2 linked regions of the Bremerella alba genome follow. The protein of the gene in region 1 interacts with the protein of each later gene in a pairwise test. Links are inferred from orthologs where the notes say so. Each region holds a gene or a part of one and is shown on either strand. Other genes may lie near its edges. The genes, in order: pepT and tpiA.

Region 1 (16,059 bases):
TGCCTTCGGATGCAGCGCCCTCGTTTGGAGCAGGAGCCTGCCCGAACGGAACGCCCGTTTCGGTGGGTGCTTCCGTCGGACTAGCCGGCGATGGATTGGTTGCCGATCCCGGCACCGAAGTTCCGCCGAACGGATCTTCCGTCATTTCGGGTTCTGTTGGATTAGGCATCGGAGCGGCACCAAAAGGATCATCCGATGGAGCGGTCATTTCCGGCATTGGCGGGGCACCGAACGGAACGCCCGTTTCGGTGGGTGCTTCTGTCGGACTAGCCGGCGATGGATTGGTTGCCGATCCCGGCACCGAAGTTCCGCCGAACGGATCTTCCGTCATTTCGGGTTCTGTTGGATTAGGCATCGGAGCGGCACCAAAAGGATCATCCGACGGAGCGGTCATTTCCGGCATTGGCGCGGCACCAAACGGATCGCCCGTTTCGGTTGGTGCAGCCATTGGGCTCGCTGGTGCAGGATTGGTAGGTGATCCCGGAGGGGAAGTTCCACCGAAGGGATCTTCCGTCATTTCAGGTTCTGTTGGATTAGGCATCGGCGCGGCACCAAAAGGATCGTCGGTCGGAGTGGACGGAGCGGTTCCGAACGGATCGTCTGTTTGGGTTGGTGCGGCCATCGGGCTGGCTGGTGCAGGATTGGTAGGTGATTCAGGAGGGGACGTTCCACCAAAGGCATCTTCCGTCATTTCGGGTTCGGAAGGATTCGGTTGAACCGGCTCTGGCGTCATCGGCGTTGTTGCGGCGCCCGGCGAGCCGAACGGATCGGTCTCATCTTCCGAGGGAACAGGAACAGCGGACGGCGTGCCGGCAGGTTTTTGGCGACCGCGAAGGACTTGATCTTCGTTTTGTTTCAGCTTTTCGTACCGAGCTCGTTCGCGCTCTTTCTTCTGCAGATAGACTTCCGTACGGACTTTGTTGCGGTAATCTTCCAGCATTAGCCGATCGGCACCTTGCACGCGTTCTAGCGCCTTGCCGACGGGGTAGATCTGGCTGCGATCGAGTTCTAACTGGGCACCCTTGGTGAAGTCGGCTTGCGCCTCATCGGTGTTGCCAAGTTTGTAGTTGGTCAGACCCAGAAAGTAAAAAGCACGCGGGTCGTTGGTGCCTTCTTCTATGACGGCATCGAGAAGCTTATAGGCTTCCAGGTAGTCGCCACGGTTGTAAGCGTGCACACCGCGACCGTACAAATCGACAAGAACGGTGTCTTGCGCCGCTGCCTGTTGGGTGGCGCTTGCCGTGAGAAGCAGACTCAGGCAGGACATTAGCCCGCAGGCGATAACGTTCCTCGTCATCAATAAAAACTCCCTGGTACCGATCGGTTGGCCGCGCTCGAGGGGCGCAAAGTTTATGAGATTTGCTGGGAAGTGGACGTGCTCGTGGTGAAAATGGACCTGGCGGCTTTCGTCGATGGAACGAAATTGCTGGTCAACTGTCCTTCGTCCATGAAGAGGGAGCCCACTGCCTAAAAAATAGGAGTGGACCATCACTCACCATCCCTGGAAACAGAACCACGGCTCACCGGTATCGTAGTTCGGCTACGCACGGATTGCAAGTTTTGCTTGAGATCCCGCCCATTTGGGGTAAGTTCCCGGGTGATGGGGACTTGCGACAGCAGAGGTCATGTTAAGATGACTGCATACCGCGCGGTAAGTGCCCTACTTACACTCTATCTCAAGGCAGCTCCAATCATGGCGAAAAATGTCCTCGGAACCGATCTGCAAGACTGCAGCCACGAACCGCTGACCGGCTTCTTTCGGGACGGATGCTGCCACACTGGGGCCGAAGATGTGGGCCTGCACATCGTTTGTAGCGAAATGACCGAAGCGTTTTTGGAGTTCTCTAAGAACGCCGGAAACGATCTCTCGACTCCCCACCCAGAGTTCGGCTTCCCTGGCCTTAAACCAGGTAACCGCTGGTGTTTATGCGCTCTGCGGTGGAAGGAAGCGTTCCAAGCAGGAGTCGCTCCGGCGGTCGTGCTCGAAGCGACTCACATCTCGACGCTCGAGTTTGTCGACCTGGAAGATCTGCAAGAGCACTCGGTACAGCGATAATTTCCCCCAAATTTCTCGACGAAATTGCTTTTCCATGCGCAAGCCGCTGGTAAAGTGCGTTAGGAAGTTTGCTCCAAATGGCCTTGGATATCTCATTGAAAGGGTGTGCCTGATGGTTCGCTTGGTCGCGTCCCTAGCCTGCGTCGTAACTCTTTTTGCTAGTGCTGCTTATGCCGAGAATGCTCCGGCCGATTTGTCGGGCAAATATCACTGCGAGGGGACATCGGACCAGGGAGCCAAGTACACCGGCGAGGTCGTCATCAAGAAGTTCAACAAGGGCTATCAGCTGACCTGGGTCGTCAATAAAACGAAATATTCCGGCATGGGGTTCGTCGATGAAGACCGCCTGAACGTTGCCTGGGCCGTGAAGAGCCCCAATGGAGTGGCGATCGGCGTTGTCTCATACAAAATCAAAGAGAATGGAAGGCTGCAAGGAAAGTGGACCGATCCGTCCCTCAAAGGGATTTACGACGAAGTCTTAGTCCCGATCGTTGAAAATCGCTTGATCTAATGCCACTCGCCGGGCTGCGGTTACTCTTCCCGGGCCAGGCGGATTGTCGGAGACTTCGGGGCATGGACCTGTTGGTACCATTCCTTCCAGGCGGCCGGGTTGTAGCCGAAGTCTTGTCCCTCACAGAGCTTGATCAAGGCCAGGTGCACGCCATGGTTCTGTACGCGAACGATATCGTACGCATTGCGACTTCGCCCGAGAAATTCCGACAGAGTCAGCATCCGGTAGGAAGCTTTAGGACCGTCGATATCAAACCCGTTTTCCGGGGCGAGGGACGTATAGAAGTACGTGTAGCGAGACGAATGCAACGCTAAGTGCTGCGTTTGCAGGGCACCGGCTAAGGGAAAGACGGCGGTTGGGTAGTCGAGCTGTGCCAGCACATACGCTGCGCGAAGGACGATCGTGTTGTCGTAGCTTTTTAAATGGTTGGCGAAGAACGCGACCATGTTTGGGTTCCGCTGGGCCAACACCTCTTGCAGGCATTTTTCGCGATAGATGGGGTTATTCTGAAAGACAGCGTTCTCCATCAAGAAGGAGCGAGCCGCTGGACTATTCATGCGACCGAGTGTTTCCAGGTACGCAAATGCGAGGTCTTGATCGTGCTCGTTCCCCAAGAGTTGGATCAAGCCGGGGATGGCATCGGGATCGTCCAGCGTCTCAAGATCGATCTGAATTTCTGGTGACGACGATCTGCCCAATTGTTGCCGCCAGCGATGGAGACGAACTTTCCAGTCAATCACCTTCTGCTTGTGTTGCGTTTGGGCGACTTGTAGTGCGGCTTGCTGCATGGTCGTCCAGCGTCCCTCGAAGCGGATGTAACCGCGATCGGTCATGATTTCTTCGCGGCTAACCCACTGGCCATCACGCCGCTCATAGCCCAGGGCTTTACGGGCGGGTAGATAGTTCGGATCGAGCTCGAGAACACGTCTGGCGTGACGCTGGAAAGGAAGCTGCAACCCTTGCTGCTGACACCACTTGGCCAGTTTCCATTGGTCGCCGATCGTATCGGTGAAATTGGCCGCGTGGTCGAAGTATTCGTCTTCGGTCACTTTGGGCGATTCGACCTGCTGAACCTGGTGGCTTGCCAGAACGACCGAGCCCACCCCTTCGACAACCAACTCGACTTGGCCGCCGGCTGCCACCTGGGAATCGTGATTCACAGCGGCTTCGAGTTGCCCTCCATTGGCCAACTGCACGACCTGAGCGTGGGCGCACAGCGGTAGCGCAATGAGCCCTAGCAAACTCGCAATGATAGCACTGGGATGCAAACGACCGCGCTCCGGTGACAAGAAGGACATTCCCTTTCAAGATAGGCATTGATAGCACGATGGACAATGATTTCTCTTCGAAATGATATGGATTCGTACTCGCACTTTCCGCTATCGTCTGCCGCCCCGTGCAGCGCGCGGGCTTGAGATACAAGAGAAGAACTGGACGTTAGGAGATTGACGGTGATGAGGACGAGTGCCTTGCTATTGGCAGTGATCGCTGGCGCGGGCGCTTGGTTCTTTTTTCAGAACTATCGCATCGAGGGGATCGACAACGTGGTTGTTGTCCCGCGAGATGCAGCCGTCGCTAAGTCTGCCGCCCCGGTGGGCGATGCCATGGTGGCGGTGCCTCCGATGGCGCGCAAGCAAGACACCATTCGCGTGGCGTCGTTCAACATTCAAGTCTTCGGCACGGCCAAGATGGATAAGCCGGAAGTCATGGCCCGGCTGGTCGAGATCGTTCGCCAGTTCGATGTAGTTGCCATTCAAGAGATCCGCTCGACCGATCAAAGCATCTTGCCTCGCTTCGTCGAAATGATCAACGCGACTGGTCGACACTACGACTTTGTCATCGGACCACGCCTCGGCCGAACCAGTAGTAAAGAGCAGTTCGCTTACGTCTTTGATACGGCCAGCTTGCAGGTCGACCGCGCCCAGGTCTATACGGTGGAAGACCCACAGGATGTCTTGCATCGTGAACCGTTGGTGGCTTGGTTCCGCGTGCGTGGACCCGATCCGAGTCAGGCGTTTACCTTCAGCCTAGTCAACGTGCATGTCGACCCTGACGAAGTGAAGCAAGAGATGGACGTGATGGATGATGTCTTTCGCGCTGTGCGTGACGATGCCCGAGGGGAAGATGATGTGATCCTACTGGGTGACTTCAATGCCGACGAGTCGCAGTTCGGCCAGATCGCCACCATCCCCGGAATTACCTGGGCGATCAGCGGCGTGAAGACCAATACGCGTGGGAGTAAGCTGTATGACAACCTTTTCATGCAGCGAAGCGCCACCAGCGAGTACACCGGCCGCAACGGCGTGTATGACTTCCTCCGCCAGTTCAATCTGACGTTGGCTGAAGGACTGGAAGTGTCCGACCATCTACCGGTCTGGGCCGAGTTCAGTATCTATGAAGGGGGTGCACCACACGGCCCCGTGGCAGCGGTGCCTACGAATACGAAGTAAGAGGCCGTCTGGCTTCACCTGAGCGGACCATGTTCCCAGCCGGAATAAAATGGGGGCTTGGTGATTAGGTTGCGTTCTTACATTAGCCGCTTGTCGGCGTTGCTGACCCAGAGATGAATCGCGAAGCCACCCGGGGGTTAACCACAGCGGCTAGGGCTTTGGTTGATAGATTCGTGTCAAGGGTATGCTGTACTTCGCGCGTACATCCACCCCCGCAAATCCCAGGCGACGAGACGCACTTAAGGACTCGGGGTGGAGGATTTTCAAAGGGGATGTCGACGTTCGCAATTAAACGTGCACGCCGGTCATCTTGTGGCATTCTTCGGCACACTTGCGGCAAGCTTTCGCACATGCCTGGCAGTGACTCATATTATGCTTTTCGCACTCAGCGGCGCAAGCTTCACAGATCTCGGCGCAAATTCGACAAATTTCTGGAATGAACTGTGAACCGCGACTCATGTAGGCCGCTGCGGTCCAGCACATTTGCGAACAGTCGCGATCAGTACGAATGCACTCGGCCATCTTGGTCACGTCGGACTCACTTAGGCACGAGTCGGCGCAGTGCTCGCAAGCATGGGCACATTCGATACAGGCTTTAATACACTCGGCGTATTTCGATTGAGACATAAGTTCCTCCGGGGGAAAGGGGGTGAGGATGCTTGGCTGGGATCGATCGACAAATTGATCCGATGCCTAACACCGCAATCACTATGCCAAGCCGAGCCTTATTGCAGCGGGGCTGCGAGTGAACTGTCGCCCCCCCAAGGTGGTCTCGTGAGCCAGTTAGCTCAGCCACTCTTCGCGAAATGCACTCATTAAAGTGTCACTCTCGGTTACTTCAACGGCCGCTTCGGTGCGCTCGCGGAGATCGCCCAGGGGGCCGTTCAAGCGTAGGGCTTTCACTGCGTCGGCGGCGGTGCGGATGTCGCGTTTGTCGATCAGTGAGAGGAGAAACTCTTGCGACTCGGTCGTTCGCAGCAGACCGATACAGAGCAGCAGACTTTCGCGGACATTTAGCTCGGACCGGAGTCCCCAGGCATTGCGGAGACGATCGAACGTCCCCGGCAGGCGAGCTTCACCCAGTGCCAGGGCCGTTTGCACGCACTGATCGGCGTCGTGCGAGTTGAGAAACGGCTGAACGAACGCCAAACCTTCTTCACGATCGGCTTTCAGCATGGCCGAGCAGCATTCGCCGTGGACCTCGGGCTGACTATCTCCGGTCAGCAGTTTCAAACGGAGTAGGGGAGCCGCTTCGATCTGGGCGAGCGCCCCTAAGGCCTGAGCCGCACCCAGTCGAGCCTCCGGCCATAGGTCGCTTAGCAAAACAGCGCAGTGGTTCAGCACTTCAATGGTTGGCGTAAAGTGAACCAAACCGATGGCGCAGACACCTCTTATTTCGGCAGCCGAGTCGATCTCGCCCTGCCAGTGCGGCTCGATCTGGCAGTAGGTGATGCCGTCGCGGAAGAGCTCCATGTCGGCATGTTCGGCCTGAACGAGAGCCTTCACAATGGCTGTCTTGGCAAGACAGCCGGGGTCCTTCTTCAGCGGGTTTCGCTTGAGCCGCCAGTACGCTTTGACCAGGTCCGAGGTAAACGACGCGTCTTCGGCCTGGGCGATCATCTCGGCGGCTCGCTGCACGGTGCGGTTCGAGGCGTGCGCCAGTGCCGATTGTAGAATCTTCCGGGCCTCGTCCGAGGTGAAAGGGCCTTCGTGGCGAGCGAGGCTGCGAAGTTGATCTGGTATGGGGTCGTCGGTCATCGTTCTTGATTACGGCGAATGTGTTCCTGGTTCATCACGGACCGCTTCGTTTCGAAAGCCTGTTCGATGAGTTTGGCGGCCATCTCCAAGCCATTGTAGCTGGCCAGGTTTCCGGCGAACTCGTTTGCTTTTTGTTGGAACGAATCGTCGCTCAGCATGCGATCAAGCTCTTGGCGGAGCCGCTTGGTGGTGACTTGTCGGACAGGGATAACGCGTCCATTGCCCAGGTACTCGGCGCGTTTCGCGACGCCTGGCTGATCGTTGGTGACCGGGAGACAAAGCATCGGTACGCCGTGTGATAAGCATTCGAGGGCGGTGTTCATTCCGGCGTGCGTGATGACCAGTTTGGCTTTTTCCAACAGGCGTAGCTGCGGGGCTTTCTCAACCAATAGGACGTTCTCAGGGATTGGGCCTGGTATGTCGACCTGACCACCTCCTTTGCTGAGCACCACTTGCATCGGTAAGTCGTGCACGGCATCGATGATCTTGCGGAAGACAGGTCCGACCGCATTTTGCAGCGTGCCCATCGAGGCATAGATGAGCGGTCGTCCGTCGAGCCAATCCCAGGGGAAGTCGATCGACGTATCGTCTCGCTCGGCGCGATGCCAGGGACCGGTATAGTGCAGCCGCTCGGGGTATTTCGTACGTGGGTATTCAAAGAAAGCCGGCTGTTGGGCCAGATGGACGAGACCTGGATCGTTGTCGCGAATGAGCTTCAGCGGATCGATACCGACTTTCTTTTCGGCTGCGAACATGCGATAGGCCCACAGCACCAGGTGCTTGGCAATCTCGTTGCGTGTTCGCCCGTAGAAATCGGTGCGATAGTCCCACACCAACGGCGGCGGGGGCATGAGGGGATCCCAGTAGACGGCAAGTGCGTTACAGGCCACGGCGTAGGGGATCTTGAACTGCTCGGCTTTGACCGCTGCGGTCGGCGAAACCTGATCGATGACCAGGCCATCGAACTTGATGTGGTCGAACGCTGGTTCGATGTAATTACTCACCAGCTGAGACTGTATTCCGAAGATCTTACCGGTCATCATCATCCCTTGGATGCCGGATGTCTTGCCTAGGGCTTTGAACGTAGACTCCAAACGCTGCGTCAATTCGTCTTCTGGCCCCAGGGCATAAAATGGAAGTCCGCTACGACGCACGATGCTCTCAGCCATTTGGCAACCGAGGAAAGTCACCTCATGGCCGCGACGCTGAAGTTCACAGCCGAGCGTAGTCATTGGATTGAGGTGCCCAGGAACCTCGGGGCAGTGCAGGCCGATTTTCATGACTCGACTTGTTCCCGCACCTTCGACATCAGCTCGGCGATGTTCCGCGGGTTTTGTCCCAGGTCTCCTTTGCCAACACGCGACTGGCTGGTGGCGGTAATTTGAATGCCGCCCTCGACGTCGTTCAGGTAAACCCGAATGTCATCGGTGAACTTGAAGAGCTTGGTGGTGCGGGTCGCGTGAATGATGGTGCGTTTGCCTTCGGGAGTGATACTTTCGATCTTCCAGTTTTTCAACCGCTCGATCGCTTCGCTCACGTCTACGGCGACACTAGGGCGATCGCCAGAAACCGTCAGCGGACGGAGCATTTCATTAGGATGACTGCGTGTGGTTTCCGCGTGATTGGTGGTCAGGTCACGCGACCAATCGTCCACAATCAAGGAAAGAGCTACCAGTGGCACCACGATCAGAACCGCCAAGATGCCGAGAACAACGTAGAGCGAAATCATTCGTCGAACTTTCTTCGGAGGGTATGAATCGGTCGTGGGGTTTTCCTGGTTCACGGTTTACTCTGCGGAGTTTGCTTCCCAGGGATTTTCCCAGTCGCCCCAGCCTTCTAAGTAGGTTTGGTAGATGGGCGTTTCGGTGGTACGTGCTTCGAGCCAGGTCTTGGTTTGTTGGATCAGTTCCTGCTCGCGATCGAGCGTGACCTTCCCGAGCATCACACAGCAACGCAGGAAGACGAAGTAGGTGTCGAGCACATCGCAGCGACAATACTCGTTAATCTCGTCGAGCTTCCCCTCGTGATACAAGTCTTGCACCATATGCCCTTCGATTTCCATCTTCCCTGGCTTGCCCAAGAGGTTTGCCGCCAAGTTTAACCCACCGGTGAAACGGCTCGCCCCATAGTTGGTGAGCACGTCGTAGAGATCGAAATGGGAATCGTTGTTGTAGCGGTAACGCGACTGCTCGAAGTTCTTGGCATTCAGGTTAAACCAATCAGGCACGCTCAATCCGAACCGAAATGCGGCCAACTCCATCAACGGAATATCGAATGCACGTCCGTTGAAGGTCACGAATGTAGGGCGGCGGTAGGCTTTCCAACCACGCCAGAAGTGATCGGTGATGACCGACGGGCGAAACTTGGGGGCGTCGAGCACTACCTGATCGATCAGGTTCAGTTCGATGTCTAACTTGGCGATCGCCACCGAAACGGGCATTTGGTAGGTGTAGGGAATGAAGTCGCTTCCCTTTTCTTCCATAAGCTGCGCGCGGAAACGATTGACGGCTTCCTCAGGCGAGAGACCCTCGCCGGGATATTTCAGCTGCGAAACGAGGTTGCCGTCGGCGACCGATTCCACATCGAACACCAAATATCGAACGGCCGTTTCCGCCATTGCTTTGCCCTTGCAAAAAGAACTGATTGAATTTTCTTGCCTACATCATCAACCTATCACAACGTCTGGGCAATAACGACGGAGGGTGTCGAATTCCGACGCGGTTCAGTAAGCTGGATAGAACTGACCAAGCTTCGTCAAAGGAATCTCAATGAGCCGCGAACGTTTACTCGAACGATTTCTCAAATACGTCCAAATCGACACCACCGCTGGCCAGCCTGGCGGCAAGTACCCCAGTAGCGATGGGCAGCTGGTGCTGGGCAAAGTGTTGGCCGACGAGCTAATCAAGATGGGGGTCGTCGATGCGACGCAGGACGAGCACGGGCTAGTTTACGGGACGGTTCAAGGGACCGTGATGGGATGCCCGGTGGTGGCCCTGAATTCGCATGTTGATACTTCGCCGGAAACCACCGGGGCAAACGTCAAACCGCAAGTGATCGAAAAGTACGCCGGCGGAGATATCCCTTTGCCGGGCGACCCGTCGAAGGTGATCACCGTTCGCGAAAATCCCGAGTTAAAAGACTTACATGACTGCACGTTAGTCACATCGGACGGCACAACGCTTCTCGGGGGTGACGATAAGGCGGGCATCGCAGTTATCATGGAGGTCGCTCAGCGGATTTTGGAAGGGAAGGGGCCTGATATTGGGACCCTCAAGATTCTGTTTACCTGCGATGAAGAAATCGGCCATGGAGTCGATCACGTCGACTTTCAGAAACTGGGCGCGGACGTGTGCTACACCTTGGATGGCCCCGGTGCGAATGAGCTGAATGAAGAAACGTTTTCGGCCGATCTAGCCACCGTCATCGTGAAGGGGGTGAACATTCATCCCTCGATCGCGAAAGGACGCATGGTCAATGCGGTACGCGCTGCGGCCGCATTAGTCGCGAAGTTGCCGACCGATCGGCTTTCGCCAGAAACCACCGACGAGCGAGACGGATTTATCCATCCTTACATTGTCGAGGGAGGCGTCGAAGAGACGACCGTTCAGTGCATACTGCGAAGCTTCGAGACAGACGGACTCGAATCGCAGGCCCAGTTAATCCGAGACTTGGCCAAACAGGTCGAAGGTGAGTTTCCGGGCTGTGAGATCAGCGTGGTTGTCACAGCCCAGTATCGCAATTTGCGAGACGGTCTGGAAAAGGAACCCCGCGCCGTGCCGATCGCAGAAAACGCGCATAGTGCGCTCGGACGCCCTTGCCACAAACGCGTCATCCGAGGGGGCACCGATGGTTCGCGGCTGACCGAGATGGGTTTGCCGACCCCCAATCTATCGACCGGGCAACACAATCCCCACTCGCCGCTGGAATGGGCCTGCCTGGACGAAATGGAGCAAGCTGTCGAGTTGGTACTGAAGATGTTAGAGCTTTGGGCGGGTGAAGCCAAAACGTTTTGATACGGCAGTAGTTACGGCAAGATTAGGATGTGGAGTACCGCAGAATAGCCATGTAATAACTTGAGTTTTTGGTTTTCGCGAATAAAATAAAAAATCTAAGCAGTGTTGAGTGCTATGCCTGTTTTCCGCTTAGGCATACTCCTCAACTGCCTTAAGGTTGTCGGTTTTGCTTGCCGCCGCCTTTGTATTCGCCCCTGCCTATTCTCTCTCCCCTTTTTACATGGCTTACCTCATGCTACGACCGATTCACATTCTAAGTGACCGGGCGAACAGCCGCCCACAAACCAGTTGTTCTTCCCGCCAGACGGGTTTTACCCTGGTGGAACTGCTAGTCGTCATTGCCATCATAGGGGTTTTGATTGCCCTGCTGCTTCCTGCTGTGCAACAGGCTCGCGAGGCGGCTCGGCGCATGCAATGTTCCAATAACATGAAGCAGTTAGGACTGGCGCTACATAACTATCACGACACATTCGGTAGCTTCGTTCCCCGAGCAACGGGAACTACCAGCGGTTCGACTCAGAACAATGGCCGCTTGAACGGTTTGATCCCGCTCCTTCCTTTTATCGAACAGAACGCGATGTTCGATCAGATTGCAGCAGGCAACGGTACGAAGCCTCCGTATGGCGGTAATACGTGGGAGGCTTGGGGCCCCTGGGATGTGTGTCCGGAAATGTATCGTTGCCCTTCCGACAATTACAGTGGCTCGCTCAAGAACCATTTCAACTATCGATTCAGCTTAGGCGACTCGATGGGAAGCACGTTGAATGCGACGAGTGTCCGAGGTATGTTCGCCAAACGCGATGGAACCTCGTTCCGCGACATTACCGACGGAACGAGTAACACGATTGCCATGAGCGAACGCAAGGTAAATGAATACAACTTGGGAGAACGTTCCGGCCAGATCCGCGTCACTGAAGGGGTTGTTACCGGGGTAAGTGATTTAACGACCAGTCCCATCAACTGCCTAGCCGAAGCAAGCGGTCGCTTCTATCTCGATGCAAGTGCCGTGAAAGGACGTGGTGGATGGTGGTTCGCCGATGGTCAGGCCGAGCGAGCCGGTTTTATGACCGTGCTTCCCCCCAATTCCCCCAGCTGTGTCGAAGGCAACAACGGCAGTGGCGATAGCACCACCTCGCTGATCGCTCCCACGAGTAATCACCCTGGTGGCGTGTTGACTCTGCACGCTGATGGATCGACCCACTTCGTCCCAGAAACGATCGATACGGGTGACCTGAGTTTGGCGGAACGTTCTAGCGGGCTTAGCCCCTACGGCGTGTGGGGCGCGTTGGGCAGTAAAGCCGGCGGCGAAGTGCCCAGTGGTTCGTAGGCCCGACATACATGATGCTTTGGCATCGTAATGTGTGTCGAGATCGTTTAGGCCCCCAGTTTCAATCCTGGCGGGCCTAGTGTGCTAGTGTGACTTTCTCAGTATTAGCGGGTCGTCTCTATGAGTTCTCCAACGAGCCATCGTCGGGTTTTGCAATTGGGGCTTTGGGTTTGCGGTCTCTTGGTGTGGGCCGGATGTTCTTCCAACGGGCTTCCCAGCGATGCCGCAGCGGTGGATGGCACGGTGACGATTGACGGCGCCGTAGTGGACGATGCAGTGGTGACGTTTCGTTCCGATTCAGGTTTCGCAGCCGTTGGCAAGACGAACAAAGAAGGCAGATATAGCCTAAGCTCGGCGAGTATTCCCGGAGGAACGCAGCCGGGGCATTTCCAGGTAACCGTCGTCAAACGAGAGCCGCTGACCGAAGCACCTCTCACCGAGGAAGACCCGAATTACAATCCCAATCAGGGAAGAACTCGGCCAAGTTCACGAAAGCATCTTCTGCCGGAAAAGTATAGTCGACCCACGACCAGTGACCTGACAGCCGATATCGAGGCGGGAAACAATACGGTTGACTTCGAGCTGACTCAGTAACCGTTATATCCCAGAGAGGGTCTCGTTTGAGACCTTCTCGAAGGTCGGACATGCTCCCGCCTGCTTCGATTGGACCAGTCTATAGGCACCCTACCTAGAGCTCTATCGGGTGCCACGCTAGCAGCTAGCCAGGAATCTTTGCATCCTTCAGCAAGCGGCTTCATTGGTTTTGAGGCAAAACAGGTAAACTTGTGACCGCGTTTGGTCCGAATTATTTCAACGTAAGCCCGGCCAATCTAGTCCTACCTCACGTACTTTGGTTTTCCCCCTGAGTGTCAGGCCGCGGCAGAAGGATAAGTTTCTGTGCTGAAAGTCTCGATCGTCATTCCGAGTGTTGACAACGCTCACCGACTGGAAACGACTTTAATCTCGCTGCTGGAGAATCGTCCCAGCGAGTGCGAGATTGTCGTACCTCATTCTGGTTACTACGAAGACCCCTACAACATTGCCGATGAAGTCCGTTTGATCGAAGTTCCTGCGGCTCGCAACGAAATCGAACTGACGGCGGTGGCCTGGTCGATGTGCAAGGCACCTATCGTGCATACGTTGGCCGCTGGGGCGACCGTGGAACCAGGCTGGTTGGAAAATGCATTAGCGTGTTTCCAGCGACCAGAAGTGATGGCGGTGGCCCCGCAGTCGCACTATCGCGACGCTAGCGAGCCGGTGCAAGGTGTTTTCGCCGATGACTTCGGTCTGCGTGCTGCGGCCACAGCAGCTACCATGCAAGCACCCATGTTGCAGGCAAGCTTCTATCGCTATTCACTGCTAGCAGCGGTGGGTGGATTCAGTACGCGAATGGAGCAGTATGCCGACCTGGATATCGGTCTTTGGATTGCTGAAGCAGGCGGTGCTTGCGAAGTGGCGACCGGATCGCATGTACATATGAACGAGCTTAACGATCTGGGACGCGTGACGGCAGATCGGATTCGCCTAGCGAAGACGCTTCAGTTGCGGCATCAAGAGTGGTTCGCGGCTCGCGGCACATCTAGTGGAAAGTTGGGTTGGCTCTCGCGTAGCGTGGGAAGTGGTTCGCTAACGACGATGATGTCTGCCTTGACCGCGAAAGCCGACGCCAAGGCCGCTCTGCATCGCTTGCCAGATCTGGACGATGTGCGGGCCGTGGTCGAAGGTCGGGATCAGACGTTCCGTTTCGATCCGCGAAATGATCATCCTGGTCCAAAATTGCATCGCCAAGTGGCTTAAGCTTGCTGGCACCCGATGGATAGACCCTACCAGTAAGCATAAAAAAACGCGTCCAGAAAATCTGGACGCGTTTGTACATTCTTGTCAGCATCGGGCGGCAAGTTAGACGCCGGCAGCAACTTCTGGTTCTTCCGCGTCGGCTTCGTCTTCTTCGCTCTTGATAGCGTAGAAGAGATCTCGCGTTGCAGTCAGCAACTGGCAAGCTTCCGCTTCGCCGGGCTTTTCTTCGATCTTCCGGGACAGCGACTCAAGAATGGCACGACCTTCAGGCCAGCGAACGGACATGATCTTCTGGCAATCTTCCAAGAGTTGGTAGATGCGAGCTCGTGTGACACCCAGGTTGCGTGCCTGCATGCGTACGCTTTGCGGAGCTGATTCGATGCCCAGACGTCCGGCAGCAAGGTCGTGAACCGTTTGACCGGCATCGGTCAGAATTTGCTGCAGCATGGGACGCGTCAGACGATCCATGACTTCGCTACGGCTCAGCGGTGCTTCGCTGGACAGACAATCCAATCCCCATGTTTCGAGGACGGGGACGAGCTTGGGTCGCAGTGCGATCGCCAAGTGCGGTTGGCCTTGGGCCAGGTCGAGCGTTTCGTGAACGCGATAGAAGACTTCTAGAACGACGCGGACGCGTTTCTCGCCATGGGTCTTCAGGCGGCGAATCTCGGCCAAGCTATGGCCCATATAGAATTCGAGCGGCGTGTTCCAGATAACGGTTGGCAGATCGGCCAGGGTAGGAGCCAAACGCCCAAGACGTTCGTTGCCTAGATTGTGACGACGAACCGTTTCTCGCCAGCGAAGCCACAAGACTTCGGACACGAGGGATGGATCGAATTTGCCGTCCGCATCCAATGGGCTCTTGGTCGAGAAGTTGTCTTCTGCCGGAGCATCCTTGGCAACTGCCTGGGATGGCTCGAAGCCGGCGTCTTCTTTCGTAGCACGGTTCAACAGCGTGACCAGCGAGCTGATCTTCTTTTGGCCGATACCAGGGGTGGCCGAGAGTTCGTCGAACGGAGTTGCCAACAGGTCGCCGATCGTGCGGCCGAGAAACGCTAGTGGCAAACGACGATCGTTGGGTAGCGCCCAGTAAGCAAGCGGCTTGTCCAAACGATCCGAGAATTGTTGCTCATCGAGAAGTCGTTGTTTGACCTCATCGAAACTATTAATCAGCTGAAAGTCTTCCGCTGAAGTGATTTTGTTAAAGCGCATTTGAAAGGCCTCTTCTAAGTCTTTCCAACAACTTGGGTCTGGTTGGTTAGGCACCTTAGGGGAAGTGCCGGTGGGTTTCGCATGACAGGAAGTGTTCCAAGCTATCCTAGTAATCGATATCCCGTGCAATGGAATTGTAGCCTCACCCGGAACAATTTCGCTACCTAAGAAACTAATTATTTCGAGATTTGACAAAAAGACAACATTTTTTGAGTGCGGCAGTCCGCAGCTGGTTCGTCGTACACTATGAAACATAGCTCACAGACGTAAATCAAGGCAAGTAAATTGGTTACACCGATACGGTCTATTTTTCAAGAAAATGGCAGTTATAAGTTGAAACACTGCGCGAGCCGTTTAGTTTCTGTTAAATATCTCCATTCAAGTGAAAAATACCTATGGTCACGTTGTGATCACCTTTTCGTAAGGCAAGAGTCGTCCGAATTCACCCTCGATTTATGGTATTGAATTTCGCGCAGTTGCGGTGATCTCAGGCAAACGTAAAAATCGCTACAATTGGCGGCATGACCTCGCAACATGACTTTCGTGTTCTCGTAATCGGGGCGGGCCCTTCTGGTCTCGTTGCTCTTAAAAACCTGCGTCAGCTCGGAATTGACGCGGTTGCGGTTGACCGCAATTTGGGTATCGGAGGCAATTGGGATATCCGTTCGCCCCATAGCAGCGTCTACCAGTCGACTCATTTGATCTCATCGAAAGCAATGACGCAGTTCGTCGACTTTCCGATGCCGGAGGAGTACCCCGAGTATCCCAGCCATCACGAAGTGCTGGCATACTTACACTTTTACGCAGAACGCTTTGAGTTGGGTCGCTTCGTTCGCAAAAAAACTTCGATTGTTTCCCTTAAAAAGGGAGTCGCAGACTGGCAGGTTGAGCTTCAAGCAGCCGATTCTCCCGAAAAAACTAGGGAATCGTTTAGC
Region 2 (16,076 bases), on another replicon or contig:
CTGGCCAAACGCGTCGATACCTGCCAGAAGCTCGTCCAGGCCGAGCCCGGCAAGACGATCGAACAGCAGCTTAGCAGTGAAGAGACCGAGCTTCAAAAGCTGCTCAAGTCGAACAAAACGAGCTTGTCCAAAGAGGCTATCTCGCCGGCGCTGCAAGAGATCTTGAGCCTATGCCGGAGCGCTTCTCGGCGGCTGCGGATTGCCTATCTGGGGCCACAATACAGCTATTCGCACCAGGCTGCCGTGGAAAAGTTCGGGGCCAATGCCGACTACAGCCCGGTCGCGACCATTGCGACCGTCTTCGAGGAGATTCAACGCAATCAAGCCGATTTCGGGCTCGTTCCGGTCGAGAACTCGAACGATGGCCGCGTTACCGACACGCTCGAGATGTTCGCCAAGCATCCGACCAAGATCTGCGGCGAAGTGAAGCTGCACATCCACCATCAACTGCTTGCCAAGTGCAACCGCGAGCAGATCAAAGAGGTCTTCAGCAAACCCCAGGCCCTGTCGCAGTGCCGCAATTGGCTGGCCAAACACCTGCCGGCTGCCCGACCGATTGAGATGACCAGCACCGCCGCCGCCGCCCAACTAGCCGCCCAGAAAGAGGGCGCTGCCGCGATCGCAAGTCGTGCCGCAGGCATCAATTACAACTTGGAGACGATCGCCTCGAACATCGAGGACAACCCGAACAACATTACCCGTTTCGCTGTGATCTCGCACGAAATTGGCCCCAAGACGGGCAACGACAAGACGGCCCTGCTCTTTCAAACTGAGCACAAGCCGGGGGCGTTGGCCGATGCCATGAACCTCTTTAAGAAGAACCGCCTGAATTTGACCTGGATCGAATCGTTCCCGGTGGCCAACTCTCCGGAAGAGTACCTCTTTTTCGTCGAAATGGAGGGGCACTGTAGCGAACTCAAGATCCGGCGAACGGTCTCTGCGTTGGAAAAGAAGTCTCTGCGGCTGGAAGTGCTCGGCTCTTACCAGAAGACCGAACCCGTCAATTAGAACGGCCCAACAAGCCGCAAAAGAACTCAATCGCCGCTCAGGATATCGTTCCCCGCGCCCTCTTGCTGCAAGGGGCAGAGAACAAGAGGGGGGATAGTTCTGTTGGCGGGCCGTAGGTGACCTCGACGGCCATGCAAGCACTCTGCTATATTGTTGGGTTTCATTGTGTACCGACAGCACGACTTAGAGCGATCTGAGTCATTGACATTTCATCGGCCAAGGGTGGTCCGAGGGGAGAACGACGGGTGAGACGTCCTTTCATTGCAGGTAACTGGAAAATGAACACCACCAAGGCCGACGGGGTCGCTTTGGTGCAAGGCGTCGCTGATGGCAATACAGCCGGCGACGCGGTCGAAGTTGCCGTTTGTGCTCCCAGCGTTTATCTCGATGCGGTTGCGACCGCTGCCGGTGGCAAAGTGGGTGTTGGCGCTCAGAACTGCCACCACGAAGCCACAGGTGCATTTACCGGTGAAATCTCGGCCGCCATGGCCAAGGATATCGGTTGCCAATACGTGATCCTCGGTCACAGCGAACGTCGCCACATTTTCGGCGAATCCAACGCGGACGTTTGCAAGAAGGTGCATGCGGTTCTCGCCGCTGGCCTGACTCCGATCGTCTGCGTGGGCGAACTGCTCGAAGAACGTGAATCGGGTAAGACGTCCGACGTGGTCGCCGAGCAAATGTACGGCAGCCTGGCTGGCGTTTCGGCCGAGCAAATGAATTCGGTCGTCATCGCCTACGAACCGGTTTGGGCGATCGGCACCGGCAAAGTCGCCACGCCTGAGCAAGCCGAAGAAGTGCACGCTGGCATTCGGTCCCTGATGACAGCCAAGTATGGCGAGCAGGTCAGCGAGTCGGTTCGCATTCAATATGGTGGAAGCGTGAAGCCGGACAACGCGGTCGAACTCCTTTCGCAGCCCAACATCGACGGTGCCCTGGTGGGCGGTGCTTCGCTCAAAGCGGACAGCTTCCTCGGTATTATTGCCGGCACCAAAGGCTAGTCGTTTCCTTATTTCCCGTGGGCTCTGCTCTGCTGAGCGATCCCGCTTTTGAATCCAGACACGGACGTTTTCATAAGTAAGCTAGTCATGACCAGTCCCATCCTATTCGGCTTCCTGCAGTATATTTTCGGCCCGCTGCTTTTAGTGACGTCGGTCTTTCTAATCCTGGTCGTGCTCGTGCAGCGCGGTCGTGGTGGCGGACTGACAGGTGCTTTAGGTGGTGCTGGTGGCCAAAGTGCGTTCGGCGCTAAAGCCGGTGACGTATTCACCAAAATCACCGTCGTGCTGGCGGTCTTCTGGATCCTTCTGTGCATCTTCGCCACGATGGGCCTGCAAGACTCGGGTGCCACCAAGCTGACCGGTACCGGCAGCAGCGCTGCCCCAGCCGCAACTGGCCTGCCAGGCGATGCTGCCCCTGGTGCTGGCGGTCCTGCGTTGACGCTTCCATCGGACGAAGAAGGAGCTGCCCCAGCGGCAGGCGATACGCCCGCCGGCGACGCCCCAGCTGCCGACCTGGAGCCCCCAGCGGAAGGTGGTGCTGCGGCCCCAGCCGACGCGGCCCCTGCCGAGCCAGCTGCTCCGGCTGAAGGAGACAACGCTGCCGGGGATAGTGCTGCGACCGAAGAGAAGCCCGCTGAGTAATTCACTCGGCACGGCCTGATTCATTCTCTTAAACTTCCCTCGGGCAGACCCCAGGGAAGTTTTGTTCGTTACCTTCCTGATCAATTCACTTAGCATCGCGAACTCGCGAAGAGAGACACCATGCTGCTGAGCATGACCGGATATGGCGACGCCCACCTGCACACCGAAGGCGTTTCCGTTTCGGTTGAAGTGCGTTCGGTGAACAATCGCTACTTCAAGCTGGCCGTGCGTGGCAACGAGCTGTTCAGCGGGCTAGAGTCGCAGATCGAAGGGGTCACGCGGAAGTTCATCAACCGCGGCACGATCACGATCAATCTGCGGATCAAGCAAGATGTAACGGCCGACAAGTACCGCATCGATACGGCCGTGCTGGAAAGCTACATGCAGCAGATTCACCAGCTGGGCTCGAAAGTTGGAATATCGGAAACCCCGCATATCGATTCGGTCTTGCAGCTACCCGGCGTCGTCCAAGAGAACACCGACACCGACGACGAGCAGTTCAATGCCTGGCCGGTGATTGAAAAGACACTCAAAGATGCCCTCGAGAAGTTCGACACCATGCGTCGCGCTGAGGGAGAAAACACTACCCAAGATCTTCGCGAGAACCTGGCGACGATCGCCTCGCACCTGGAATTGATTGAAGCCAAGTCACCCCTGGTGGTCGACGGCTATCGCGATCGAATGACCGAGCGAGTGAACAAGGTCCTGGAAGAGTACGACGTGACCGTCGACCCCGCAACGCTCCTTCGCGAAGTGGCGATCTTCACCGATCGCGTGAACGTTTCCGAAGAGATCGTCCGGCTCAAGAGCCACCTCGGTCAGTTTGAAAAGTTCCTGACCCAGCAGGAATCAACCGGTCGGAAGCTTGACTTCCTGACGCAGGAAATATTTCGCGAGACGAACACGATCGGCTCGAAGGCAAACGACGCCGAAATCGCCCGAGGTGTCGTGGAAATGAAGACCGCCATCGAGAAGATCCGAGAGCAAGTCCAAAACATCGAATAACCACCAAGAAGCCTTAGGGTGCGTGCAGCAAAGCGAATCGCACCACTCGAAAGCTCTGGGTGGCTAACCAAAAAGACGCCTGCTTTTGGTAGGTCGAACTTACAACAACAACATTGACGGAGCGTTCCCTCCAACGAATCATGGCAGCGAGCACACCTGGCAATTTGGTCATCTTGTCTGGGCCCTCTGGGGCTGGCAAATCGACCGTGGTGCGCAAGCTGTTGGCCTTGGGCGAACCTCCGATTGAACTGAGTATTTCCGCAACGACACGCCCGCCAAGAGCCGGAGAAGAAGACGGTATCGACTACCACTTCCTTCCCCAAGAGGAGTTTCAGCGGCGGATCGATGCTGGCGAGTTCCTAGAGTATGTCGAGGTTTTTCGCAAAGGTCACCTTTACGGAACCCTTCGTCGCGAAGTGGAAGCCCGGCTCTCTCAAGGCATTTCCGTCTTGTTAGAGATCGACATCGAAGGTGCCGCTAAGGTTGCCCGGAAGTACCCCCAAGCCGTCACCATTTTCCTTAGCCCCGAGTCGGCCGAAGAGCTGGAACGCCGATTACGCGACCGAGGAACCGAAACCGAAGAAGCCATCCAGCGGCGGCTGGAAACGGCCAAGAACGAGATGAAATCGTCGACATGGTATCGTCACCATGTGACCAACAAACTCGGCGCCGCCGACCAAACCGCCGCACAACTTGCAGACATTATCCGTCAGGAAAAGGAGGAGCGATGCTCGAAGAACTGAAAGAAGAATTCATCATCAAGAAGGTGGGTGGCCGCTTTAAGCTGTCGACGCTGATCCAAAAACGCCTGGTCGCGTTGAACGCCGGCAGCCGTCCGCTGGTCGATCTCAAATCCGAAAACAAGATGGAAATCGTGTTGGAAGAGATCAAGCAGGACAAGATCTTCCTCGACACATCGAACGAACTTCACACGGCTGCTGATGGCGACGTGATGATCAAGTCGTTCGATGCGATGATGAGCGACGAACTGTGAGCCCTCGGAAGGTTATCATCGGCGTCACCGGCGGAATTGCCGCTTTCAAGACGCCTGCTTTGGTCAGCCAGCTGGTCAAAGCAGATGTCGACGTCACGGTGGTGATGACCCACGCTTCCCATCATTTTGTCGGCGCGGCGACTCTGACCGCGCTGTCGGGCAAACGCGTGCATACCGAGCTCTTCGACGAAGCGATGCCGCTTGGCGCGCACATTGAACTTGCGCGCCGAGCCGATCTGTTATGCATCGTCCCGGCCTCGGCCGACTTCATGGCCAAAGCAGCCCAAGGATTGGCCGACGACTTGCTCAGCACGCTGTACCTTGCGTTCACTGGCAATGTCATGATGTGCCCTGCGATGAACAAAGAGATGTGGGCCCACCCAGCGCTTCAACGCAACGTACAGCAATTGCTCGAAGATGGCGTGCGGATGATCGGCCCTGATAGCGGCTGGCAAAGCTGCCGCGTTGAAGGGACCGGGCGCATGACCGAGCCTGAAGAAATCTTCGACGCGATCGAGGAACACCTGGCAACCAACTAGGGCGAAGGCCTCAACGAGTAATGAGCCGGCAACTCTTCCTATGCATTGGCTATGCAACCGGAGCGATCCTCTTGCTCCCTGCGGTGACCATTCTTGCGGTCCTTGTTTTTGAGGGCAACCAAACCATGGGGGGATGCGCAGCAAAAAAGCGGAGCCAAGGGACTCCGCTCTTTCCGATTCTGCTTGTTAGCCGAGTCTCTTAAGACTCAAGCTTCCAGCGCTGGATCAGTTCTTCCGCGGCCGGGGTCAGTCTGCGGAGCTTAGCAGCCATCTTACGCTTTTCGTCATTCGACGGATTCATGGCCAACTTGGCCTTGTACTTAGCGTAAATCTTCTTGCGATGACGTCGACGCTTCAACTCCTGATGGCGCTCGTTAATAACCGGCACGCGACAGTTCCTTTGTTGGGATTTCGTAAGTTAAATGGTAAACGACACTCTAGGCGTCGAATTTGATTGATCTGGAAACCCCACAATGTAAGGAATATGCCCTTTTTCGTCAATCGGCTCAGACGTTTTCCCTGCTCAGCCGGGAAATTAAGTGCTGTTAAACCCCCTTACTGGGCAATTACGGACTCAGGAATTGACCCGCGATGCCGCGTCGTAGACACTAGACGATTCGGCAGACCGTATTTCCCGCCGAGTTTCCTCACCGAGAGATTCCCAATTGTTCCCCCCCAGGAGATTGAAGATGCGTTGTTTTGCTTGTTTGATGCTTTCCCTTGTGCTGGCCATGCCAGCTTGGGCGGCCGATACCGCGACGAAAGAACCAATTGAAGCCTTGAAGCCAGTCCCGCGTGGCGATTGGTGGGTCAAGCGTCATAAAGAAAAGCTCAAAGCGATCGAAGACGCCGACAAAATCGACGTCGTTTTCATTGGCGACTCGATCACCCATGGCTGGGAAGGCGCTGGCAAAACGACTTGGAAAGAAAACTTCGAATCGATGAGCCCGTTGAACCTGGGCTACGGCGGCGATCGCACCGAGCACGTCTTATGGCGTTTCGAGCACGGCGAATTGGATGGCTACGAGCCTAAGGTTGCCGTCATCATGATCGGCACCAACAACACCGGCCACCGCAAAGAGAAGTCGGAAGACACTGCGGCCGGCGTCGAGGCGATTGTCGAGAAACTGCACGAAAAGCATCCTGAAACGAAGGTCCTACTACTGGCCATCTTCCCGCGCGGTGCCAAGACCGAAGACCAGCTCCGCAAGCTGAACGACGGCGCGAACGCGATCATCGAGAAGCAAATGAAGGACAAGGACTACGTTACGTTCCTAAACATCAATGACATTTTCCTGACCGAAGACGGCACGCTTACCAAGGAAATCATGCCTGATTTGCTGCACCCTAAAGAGAAGGGTTACCAGCTGTGGGCCAACGCCGTTACGCCTAAGATCAAAGAATTGCTAGGCGAATAGTTGCCTGACATCACTCGTGACATCAAAAAGACCAGGATTACCCAGGTAGTCCTGGTCTTTTTTTGCTCAGTCGGGCAAATACCTTTTGACGCAGGCAAGGGAAAGGGACATGATAAAGCTCCCACCTGAGATGTGCTCTAACCGTTTCCTTCCGGAGTTCCTGCCGATGCGTTTCGTGCTTGCCGCCGCCGTTTGTCTCTTGATCACGCCACTTGCGTCTGCCGAGGAAGCCTCTCCCGGTGACCAACAGGTACACCAGTATTTTCAAGCGGAAACCGCAAGCATCACCAACGCTCCGCTCGATGGCATCGATTCTCTCGAAGCGTGGGAAGCCAAGCGTGGCGAGTATCAGCAGAAGCTCCGAGAGATGCTCGGACTCGATCCTTGGCCAGAAAAGACCGACCTGAAAGTAACGACCACCGGAACGATTGAGCGTGACGGGATTGTTGTCGAAAACATTCACTTCCAGTCGATGCCGGGACTGTACGTTACCGGAAACCTTTATCGGCCTGCCAAGGTCGACGGCAAGCTGCCAGCGGTGCTCTACGTTTGCGGGCATGGACGGGTCAAGAAGGATGGTATCAGCTACGGAAACAAGACCCACTACCAGCATCATGGGGCTTGGTTTGCCCGGCATGGTTTCGTGTGCCTGACGATCGATTCGCTGCAATTGGGCGAAATCGAAGGGAAACACAAGGGACTTCACAACGACAAGTACCAGTGGTGGACCAACCGCGGTTACACTCCGGCCGGGGTCGAAGCTTGGAACTGCGTCCGCGCCATCGATCTGCTGCAATCACGCGATGACGTTGACCCCGAAAAAATCGGCGTTACCGGCCGTAGTGGCGGCGGTGCTTACAGCTGGTACATCGCCGCGATCGACGAGCGCATCAAGGCCGCCGTCCCGGTCGCTGGCATCACCGACCTGGAAGACCACGTCGTCGGGGGTGTCGTCTCCGGGCATTGCGACTGCATGTACTGGGTCAACACGTACGGCTTCGACTATGGATTGCTGCCAGCGATGATCGCCCCGCGTCCGCTGATGATCGCCAATACCGATGCAGACCCAATCTTCCCACTGGTTGGCGTCGCACGCACGCACCTGGCAGCCCGCGAGATCTACAAGCTCTACGGCAAAGCTCCCAACTTGGCCCTGACCATTCTGCCCGGTGGGCATGCCGACACGCAGCCGCTGCGTATCCCGGCGTTCTACTGGCTGCGGAAGCACCTGCAAGGCAAGACGCCACCGATCACCGATGTTGCCTTGCCGAAGTTCGAGGTCGAGGAACTGAAGGTCTTCGAAACACTGCCTGAAGACGAGATCAACACGAAGATCGAAGAGACGTTTGTCGCAGCCGCTGAGCCAGCCCAGGTACCGGCGACGCGGGCCGAATGGGAACAGATGACAGGCCAGTGGAAACAACTCTTGGTCGAAAAGTCGTTCGGCGGATGGCCCAAGTCAGGAGAGTCCGGCATTCGTAGCGGTGAAAAATCAGAAACAAAGAACTGGCAGGTTAGCTCCAGCGAATTCTCACCGCAGAAGAACATCTCGCTGCCACTGCTTAGCTTTCACGCGAAGGGCTCGGCAGGTTCAGCTCCCCAAAATGGCAAGCTAGTTGTTGTCGACGATGCCGGCTGGAAGAAGTGGAGTGCGATCGCCGAAGCAGCCGAAGGCACTTTGCCGATTGAAGATGCCGACAAGTACGATGCCATTTACGTCTTACCTCCACGCGGCATCGGACCGACTCAGTGGAACCAGGAGACCACGCCCGAGATCCACCTACGTCGACGCTTCCTGCTCTTAGGACAGTCGCACGATGCGATGCAAGTCTGGGACATTCGCCGGGCAGCAGAAGAAATTACACGCTCGACGTCGACCGAACACATCGACGTAGAAGCCAGTGGCGAGATGGCTGCACTTGCGATCTATGCCGCGATCTTCGAGCCCTCGATCGGCGATCTAACGCTTCATGAACCGCCAGCAGATCATCGTGAAGGCCCGTACTTCATGAATGTCAGCCGCTTCATGAACCTACCCGAAGCCGCAGCGATGGCGGCGAATGACCTGGACGCACCACGAGTGATTCACACCGACAATGAAGCGCTGATGGACTACGCCAACCGCGTTCGAGAGAAAGTGAATGTGCCAGTCGGGTTGCCCGTTGAAACCCAACCGGTTCGCTTGAAGTAGTAATTCGCAACCGGACGCTGCTCTCCCCATCCAGTCCCCTCTCCACCGTACTCGGGGGGAGAGGGAAAGGGGACAAGACTGGGGGAGCCGCAGCGATTAGACGCCGTTACACGTAGCCTTCTTCGCCATCTTCCATGTACTGCACTTTGTACAAGTCTTTGCGGCGGTCGTTCCAGTTTTGAACGGAACCTTCCAGACGGTGCCGCCGCAGCAGTTCCAGGTCGACGTCGTGGATGACGATTGTTTCGACGTTCGGGTTGCACTCGGCGGCGATCCCTTCTCGGGCGAACTCGGCGTCGCACGGCGTGTAGACGCCTGATTGGGCGTAGTGGATGTCGGCGTTTTCGACGAACGGTAGATTACCTGTGCAGCCAGAGATGGCCACGTAAACCTGGTTTTCGACGCAGCGGGCCTGTGCACAGGTCTTTACCCGCAGGTAACCGTGACGCGTATCGGTGTTGTACGGCACGAAGATCATCTCGGCCCCTTTATTGGCCGCAATCCGGGTGAGCTCGGGGAACTCGATGTCGTAGCAGATCTGAATGGCAACCTTGCCGCAGTCGGTGTCGAAGACTTCGACCTTGTGGCCTGGTTCGATACCCCACCACTTTCGCTCGCTGGGGGTAATGTGAATCTTGTACTGCTTGCCGATCGACCCATCGCGACCGAATAGGTAGGCAATGTTGTACAGCGTGTCGTTTTCCAGCACGAAGTGACTACCGCCGATCACGTTCACGTTGTACTTGATGGCCCGCTCTGAAAAGTACTCGAGGTAATCAGTCGTGAACTCGGCCAGGCGCCGTGCCGCCAACCCCGGTCGGGTCGGCTCGACGCACGAAAGCAACTGCGTGGTGAACAGTTCCGGAAAGAGGATGAAGTCGGACTTATAGTCGGAAGCCACGTCCAGGAAGAAGTCGCACTGCTGGGCGAACTCGTCGAAACCGCGGATCGCGCGCATTTCGTACTGCACGACGGTAATGCGGATCGGCTCGACCAGGTGATGGAAGCGCCGCTTGGCCCCCGGCTTATAGTCGAGGTTCAACCACTCTAAGTAGGTAGCGTATCCGCACGAAGCTTTGTCGTTGGGCAGATAATCAGGGATGAGCCCCTGCAAGGCAAAGCCGTTGGCCGTTTGTGCGGTCAGCACCGGGTCGAACTCGGCTTTGGCGACCACGCGCTCGACGTATTCGCGGGCCGACATTTTATCGGCAACTTTGTGATACCCAGGAATGCGGCCCCCAATGATCATCCGAGCCAGGTTCATTTCGCGGCACATCTCCTTGCGGGCATCGTACATCCGGCGCGAAAGCTTGAGCCCTCGGAACTCGGGATGGACCATCATCTCGATCCCATAGAGCGTATCTCCCTTGGGATTGTGATTGCGGATATACCCATTGTCGGAGACGGCCTTGAAATTGTGCCAGGCCGTATTGGGATCGTTCTGAACAATCAAACTGCTGGAAGAGGCGGCCAACTGACCATCGATTTCGATGACGATTTGCCCCTGGGGGAAATTCTTAAGCTGGCTTTCGATGTGCGCTCGCGACCACGGTTCCATGTCGGGGAAGCAGGCCATTTGCATTTCGACCAGCGCATCGAAATCCTCGATGAGCATCGGACGAATCACCGTTTTCCACTCGTATTCCTTCAGATCAATCGGTTCCATCGAACGCACCTATCCCCTAGACTGCCTTAATGTGTGCTGACGCGCAAGGCATTATCTGTGTCGCTCGTTCCGTTGGCAATGACAAACAATCGCCGCTGCTAAGCATTTCACTTAACCGCAGTTACCCAAGGAGCCGTTTTGAGTATGGAGTCTGAGCCGCTAAAGTTTTTCGAGCGTATGATGAACACTCCGAGTCCCTCCGGCTATGAAGCTCCGGTGCAGAATCTCGTGCGGGAGTACGCCGCCGAATTCGCGGATAAAGTCGACACAGATTTCCATGGCAACGTCATTGCTTCGGTCAACTCAGGCGGAAACGTCCGTGTGATGATGGCGGGACACTGCGATCAAATCGGCCTGCTGGTCACTCAAGTCGACGAAATGGGCTTCATCCACTGCCAGACGATCGGCGGATGGGATCCGGTTCAGTTGGTCGGACAAAAGATGTCGATCTGGACCAAGGATGGCGAAATCCCAGCGGTCATTTCCCGCAAACCGATCCACCTACTGACCGATTCCGAGCGAAAAGCGGCCATTCAACTGAAAGATCTGTGGCTGGACATCGGGGCCAGAGACCAGGCCGAAGCGAAGAAGCTGGTTCAAATCGGCGATCCGGTCACCCTGCAACTGGGCATGCAGAAGATGCAGAACGATCTGGTCTTCGGTCCCAAGATGGACGACACCTCGGGGCTGTGGGTCGTCATCGAGGCGGCTCGCCGTTATGGCAAACTCAGCGATCAGAAGTGTGCCGCCTATGCCGTTTCGACCGTTCAGGAAGAAATTGGCCTGCGGGGAGCCAAGACAAGCGCCTACGCGATCGATCCGCAAATTGGTATCGCAGTCGATGTAACGCACGCGACAGATTGCCCCACAATTGATCGCGGCGAACGGGGAGAAATCTATCTCGGTCGCGGCCCGGTCATCTACCGTGGCCCCAACATGAATCCGAAGGTCGTTTCCCGACTGATGGAAGTGGCTGAGGCCAACCAGATTCCTTACCAAATGACCGCCTTGGGCCGAGCCGCCCCGAACGACTCGAACGCGATCCAAACGACCCGCGGTGGCGTGGCCGCCGGCCTCTTGGCAATTCCCAACCGCTATATGCATAGCGCGGTTGAAACGATCTCGCTGGAAGATATGGATCATGCAGCTACGCTGTTAGCCCAGTTCCTGCACAGCATCCAGGACGACGACGACTTCCGCCCCGGTATGTAAGCGTGCGGCCCTGCCATATTGGCAACATAGAATGTCCTGAAGATCAAAATCGCATCAACCCAAGTCGCAAGTTGCTGTCAGTTAGTAACTTGCGACTTTCTTTTTAGTTCTCGGCACGGCAGTTGCATCTATTGCCGTATCTCAGAGAGAGTCTGCCAAAATCTGCACTGAGGGTGCCTTTGGAGCCTCGCTGAGACGCAAGCAAATCAACGGTTAATCACCAAGCATGGAATAGACCGGCCGATAGTGCTCACCCAAAACATGGGAACACCCCATCACGAGCCAGGCCGATTGAAACCAGTTCATCCCACAAGAGGAGGATTCCAGACGTGGCAAAACAGATGGTCTTTGGAGATGAAGCGCGACAGCCGCTTTTAGCCGGCGTAACAAAGCTGGCACGTGCCGTGAAGAGCACGCTAGGCCCGCGTGGTCGCAATGCCGTGCTGGACAAAGGCTGGGGTTCCCCCAAAATCACCAAGGACGGCGTGACGGTTGCCGAAGACATCGAACTGGATGATGTCTACGAAAACCTCGCCTGTCAGTTGGTCAAGGAAGCTGCCAGCAAGACAAACGACGTCGCTGGCGATGGTACCACCACAGCCACGGTTCTCGCTGAAGGTATCTTCCGCGAAGGCCTGAAGATGCTGGCCGCCGGTGCTGACGGCATGGCCCTGCAACGCGGTATTCTGAAAGCCGCCGAAGCAGTTGGCGAAGCCGTTCAGAAGTCGTCGACCAAGATCGACGAAAAGAGCAAAAAGCAGATCGAACAGATCGCCACCATTGCCGGTAATAATGACCCGACAATCGGTAAGGTGCTCGCCGAAGCCTTCTTGAAGGTTGGCAAAGACGGTGTGATCACCGTTGAAGAAGGTCGCGGCAGCGAAACGACCGTCGACTTTGTCGAAGGTATGCAGTTCGATCGCGGTTTCCTTTCGCCTCACTTCGTCACCGACGAAGATTCGCAGACCGTCGAACTGGAAGATTGCTTAATCCTTCTGTTCGAGGAAAAGATCTCGTCCGCGAAGAAGCTGGTTCCTCTGTTGGAAGCCGTCAGCAAGTCCAACAAGCCACTGCTGATCATCGCTGAAGACGTCGAAGGCGAAGCTTTGGCAACGCTGGTCGTCAACAAAATGCGTGGCATTCTGAATGTTGCCGCCGTTAAAGCTCCTGGCTACGGCGATCGCCGCAAGGCCATGCTCGGCGACATCGCCACCCTGACCGGCGGAACGGCCATCTTCAAGGACCTGGGCATCGAGTTGGAAAGCGTCAAGACTTCCAACCTGGGTCGTGCCAAGAAGATCAAGCTGAGCTCTGGCGAAACGGTTATCGTGGGTGGTGCTGGTAAGAAGGCCGACATCGAAGGTCGTGCCAGTCAGATTCGCAGCGAAATCGAAGCCACCGACAGCGAATACGATCGCGAAAAGCTGCAAGAACGTCTTGCCAAGCTATCCGGCGGTGTGGCTCAGATTAACTGTGGTGCCGTCACCGAAACCGAAATGAAGGAACGCAAGGACCTGCTGGTCGACGCCAAGAGCGCCACCCAGGCCGCCCTCCAGGAAGGTATTGTCCCTGGTGGTGGTATCGCCCTGCTACGAGCTGAAAAGGCTCTGAAGAAGCTGGCCGTCGAAGGCGACGAAAAGCTGGGTGCGACGATCGTGGCCAAGGTGCTTGAATTCCCACTGCGTACGATTGCTGAAAATGCTGGTCTCGACGGTGGCGTGGTTGTCAACCGCGTTCGCCAGCAGAAGAAGGCCACCGAAGGCTTCAACGCCGACACCGGCAACTACGAAGACCTGGTCGATGCAGGCGTCATCGATCCAGCCAAGGTTGTTCGCACTGCCCTGCAGAATGCTGCCAGTGTTGCCGCATTGCTGCTGACCACCGACTCGCTGGTCACCGAAATCCCAAGTGAAGACGAAGGGGGCGATCACCACGACCACCATGACCACGGCGGCATGGGAGGAATGGGTGGCATGGGCGGCATGCCAGGAATGGGTGGCATGGGCGGCATGGGAATGCCCGGCATGATGTAATTCACGCTTTGGCCTGAATTGCACAGAACCTTTTCTAATATTCGTTTCAAAATACCAAACATACCCCTGAATAAGTTTTAAGGATAAACACCCATGGCGAAGAGTCTGAAGATTCGCACTTTGGATGACCGCATTGTTGTTCAGCCGCTGGAAGCAGAAGAAACCACCGCTGGTGGCATTCTTCTGCCTGACTCCGCCCAGGAAAAGCCGCAGCGCGGCACGGTCCTGGCTGTCGGCCCTGGCAAGCTGTTGGATAGCGGCAGCCGAGCCGAGCTTTCGGTGGCCATTGGCGACGAAGTCATCTATGGCAAGTACAGCGGCAGCGATATCGATATCGATGGCGACGAGTACAAGATCCTTCGCGAGACCGAAGTCCTGGCCAAGGTCGTTAACGACTAGTCCCAGCTTTCGGATCTGTCCTAAACCGCATTCAGTTTTTATCACATAAGGATTCTTAGCGTGGCAAAACAACTGCTTTTCGAGGATCAAGCCCGAGCCAAAATGCTCAAGGGTATCGACAAGCTGGCCGACGCTGTCGCCGTCACGATGGGCCCAACCGGTCGTAACGTGATGATCAACAAGTCGTTCGGTGGCCCCACGGTCACCAAAGACGGTGTGACCGTCGCCAAAGAAATCGAACTCGAAGACCGCTTCGAGAACATGGGTGCCAAGCTCGTTAATGAAGTCGCCAGCAAGACTTCCGACGTGGCTGGTGACGGTACGACTACCGCCACCGTTTTGGCCCGTGCGATCTTCAAAGAAGGTCTTCGCAACATCGTTGCCGGTAGCAACCCAACCGCGATTCGTCGTGGTATTGAAAAGGCGGTTGCCGCGGCTGAAGACTTCCTGCTGAACATGGCCAAGCCGGTTAACAGCAAGGACGACGTCGCGAACATTGGTTCGATCAGTGCCAACAACGATCGTGCGATCGGCGAACTGCTGGCCGAAGCCCTGCACCGCGTCGGTCAAGACGGCGTCATCACCGTGGAAGAAGGCAAAAGCCGCGAAACCACGGTCGATTACGTCGAAGGGATGCAGTTTGACAAGGGCTACATCTCGCCGTACTTCATCAATCGTCCGTCCGAAATGGACGTCGAGTTGGAAGACGCCTACATCCTGTTTCACGAAAAGAAGATCAGCAACCTGCGTGAGCTGATTCCACTGCTGGAACAAGTCGGCAACACCGGCAAGCCGCTGTTGATCGTCGCCGAAGACATCGAAGGCGAAGCCCTGACCGCGCTGGTCGTCAACCGTCTGCGTGGCGTGCTGAACATTGCTGCCGTCAAGGCTCCTGGCTTCGGCGATCGCCGCAAGGCGATGCTGGCCGACATGAGCGTTCTGACCGGTGGTACCGTGATCAGCGACGACCTGGGCATCACCCTCGATAAGGTTCAACTGAACCAACTCGGTCGTGCCAAGAAGATCAACATCACCAAGGACAAGACGACAATCGTTGAAGGTGGTGGCGACAAGAAGGAACTCGAATCGCGTATCGGTCAGCTGAAGCGTCAGATCGAAGAGACCGACAGCGAATACGATCGTGAAAAGTACCAGGAACGCCTGGCCAAGCTTTCCGGTGGTGTGGCTGTCATCTCGGTCGGTGCCGAAACCGAAGCCGAAATGAAGCAGACCAAAGCCCGCGTCGAAGACGCCTTGCACGCAACCCGTGCAGCCGTTGAAGAAGGCATTTTGCCTGGTGGCGGTGTCGCTTTGGTTCGTGCGATCGAAGCCGTTGAAAAGGCTCGTTCCTCGGCTCGTGGCGACGAAAAGATCGGCGTCGACATCATCCTTCGGGCTCTACCAGCTCCGATGCGTCAAATCGCCGACAACTGCGGCATCGACGGCAACGTGGTTGTCGACGAAGTTCAGCAGAAGTCGACCAACTACGGCTACGACGCCTACAAGGGCGACTACGTCGACATGGTCAAAGCTGGCATCATCGATCCAGCCAAGGTGGTTCGTACGGCACTGAGCAACGCCGCGAGTATCTCCGGATTGCTGTTGACGACCGAAGCACTGGTCACCAACCTGGATGACGACGGCAAGCGTCCCTCCGAAGGCGTGATTCGCTAAGCCGACGTTGCGTCGATCCCAAACGGCGGCAAGTGCCTTGCCCTTGCCGCTTAGGACGAAAAAATTCAACGGGCTGAATCTCCTCCGGGGACCAGCCCGTTTTGTTTCTAGAGCCGCCTACGTGAGGACACGATGGCCACCAAAGTCGACTACTACGAAGTCCTGGGAATCGAGCGATCCGCATCCGGCGGAGAGATCTCCAAGGCCTATCGCAAGCTGGCGATTAAATACCACCCCGACTCGAATCCTGGCGACGAAGAAGCCGTGGTTCAGTTCAAGCAAGCTGCCGAAGCG

Evidence for each region.
Region 2: the proteins of pepT (region 1) and tpiA interact in binary tests that used the Escherichia coli proteins (3 or more experiments, as listed by UniProt). The link is inferred for Bremerella alba from one-to-one orthologs.

Annotation. Positions count from the first base shown.
Region 1 is NZ_JABRWO010000001.1:610,638-626,696, reverse strand. Bases 8,789-11,665 are described here. They hold pepT (peptidase T), read left to right. Parts: upstream 8,789-9,543; coding sequence 9,544-10,788; downstream 10,789-11,665. Other genes in these bases: HOV93_RS02425 (DUF1559 domain-containing protein), read left to right, coding at 11,021-11,665; HOV93_RS02435 (3'-5' exonuclease), read right to left, coding at 8,789-9,392. In the rest of the region: HOV93_RS02480 (tetratricopeptide repeat protein), read right to left, coding at 1-1,297; HOV93_RS02475 (DUF2237 family protein), read left to right, coding at 1,694-2,056; HOV93_RS02470 (hypothetical protein), read left to right, coding at 2,169-2,567; HOV93_RS02465 (HEAT repeat domain-containing protein), read right to left, coding at 2,588-3,856; HOV93_RS02460 (endonuclease/exonuclease/phosphatase family protein), read left to right, coding at 4,022-5,017; HOV93_RS02455 (four-helix bundle copper-binding protein), read right to left, coding at 5,306-5,644; HOV93_RS02450 (hypothetical protein), read right to left, coding at 5,801-6,775; HOV93_RS02445 (glycosyltransferase), read right to left, coding at 6,772-8,055; HOV93_RS02440 (DUF1499 domain-containing protein), read right to left, coding at 8,052-8,504; more of HOV93_RS02435, read right to left, coding at 8,562-8,788; more of HOV93_RS02425, read left to right, coding at 11,666-12,115; HOV93_RS02420 (carboxypeptidase-like regulatory domain-containing protein), read left to right, coding at 12,236-12,709; HOV93_RS02415 (glycosyltransferase), read left to right, coding at 13,013-13,912; HOV93_RS02410 (hypothetical protein), read right to left, coding at 14,015-15,124; HOV93_RS02405 (flavin-containing monooxygenase), read left to right, coding at 15,646-16,059. UniProt on the Escherichia coli protein: Cleaves the N-terminal amino acid of tripeptides.
Region 2 is NZ_JABRWO010000019.1:35,203-51,278, forward strand. What follows is about bases 238-3,131. They hold tpiA (triose-phosphate isomerase), read left to right. Parts: upstream 238-1,253; coding sequence 1,254-2,009; downstream 2,010-3,131. Other genes in these bases: pheA (prephenate dehydratase), read left to right, coding at 238-1,008; secG (preprotein translocase subunit SecG), read left to right, coding at 2,097-2,651; HOV93_RS24065 (YicC/YloC family endoribonuclease), read left to right, coding at 2,772-3,131. Also shown: more of pheA, read left to right, coding at 1-237; more of HOV93_RS24065, read left to right, coding at 3,132-3,656; gmk (guanylate kinase), read left to right, coding at 3,797-4,399; HOV93_RS24075 (DNA-directed RNA polymerase subunit omega), read left to right, coding at 4,384-4,650; HOV93_RS24080 (flavoprotein), read left to right, coding at 4,647-5,189; HOV93_RS24085 (DUF6800 family protein), read right to left, coding at 5,389-5,577; HOV93_RS24090 (platelet-activating factor acetylhydrolase IB subunit), read left to right, coding at 5,879-6,607; HOV93_RS24095 (alpha/beta hydrolase), read left to right, coding at 6,717-8,798; HOV93_RS24100 (carbon-nitrogen hydrolase family protein), read right to left, coding at 8,905-10,464; HOV93_RS24105 (M42 family metallopeptidase), read left to right, coding at 10,609-11,676; groL (chaperonin GroEL), read left to right, coding at 12,006-13,709; HOV93_RS24115 (co-chaperone GroES), read left to right, coding at 13,803-14,108; groL (chaperonin GroEL), read left to right, coding at 14,169-15,782; molecular chaperone DnaJ, read left to right, coding at 15,915-16,076. UniProt on the Escherichia coli protein: Involved in the gluconeogenesis. Catalyzes stereospecifically the conversion of dihydroxyacetone phosphate (DHAP) to D-glyceraldehyde-3-phosphate (G3P).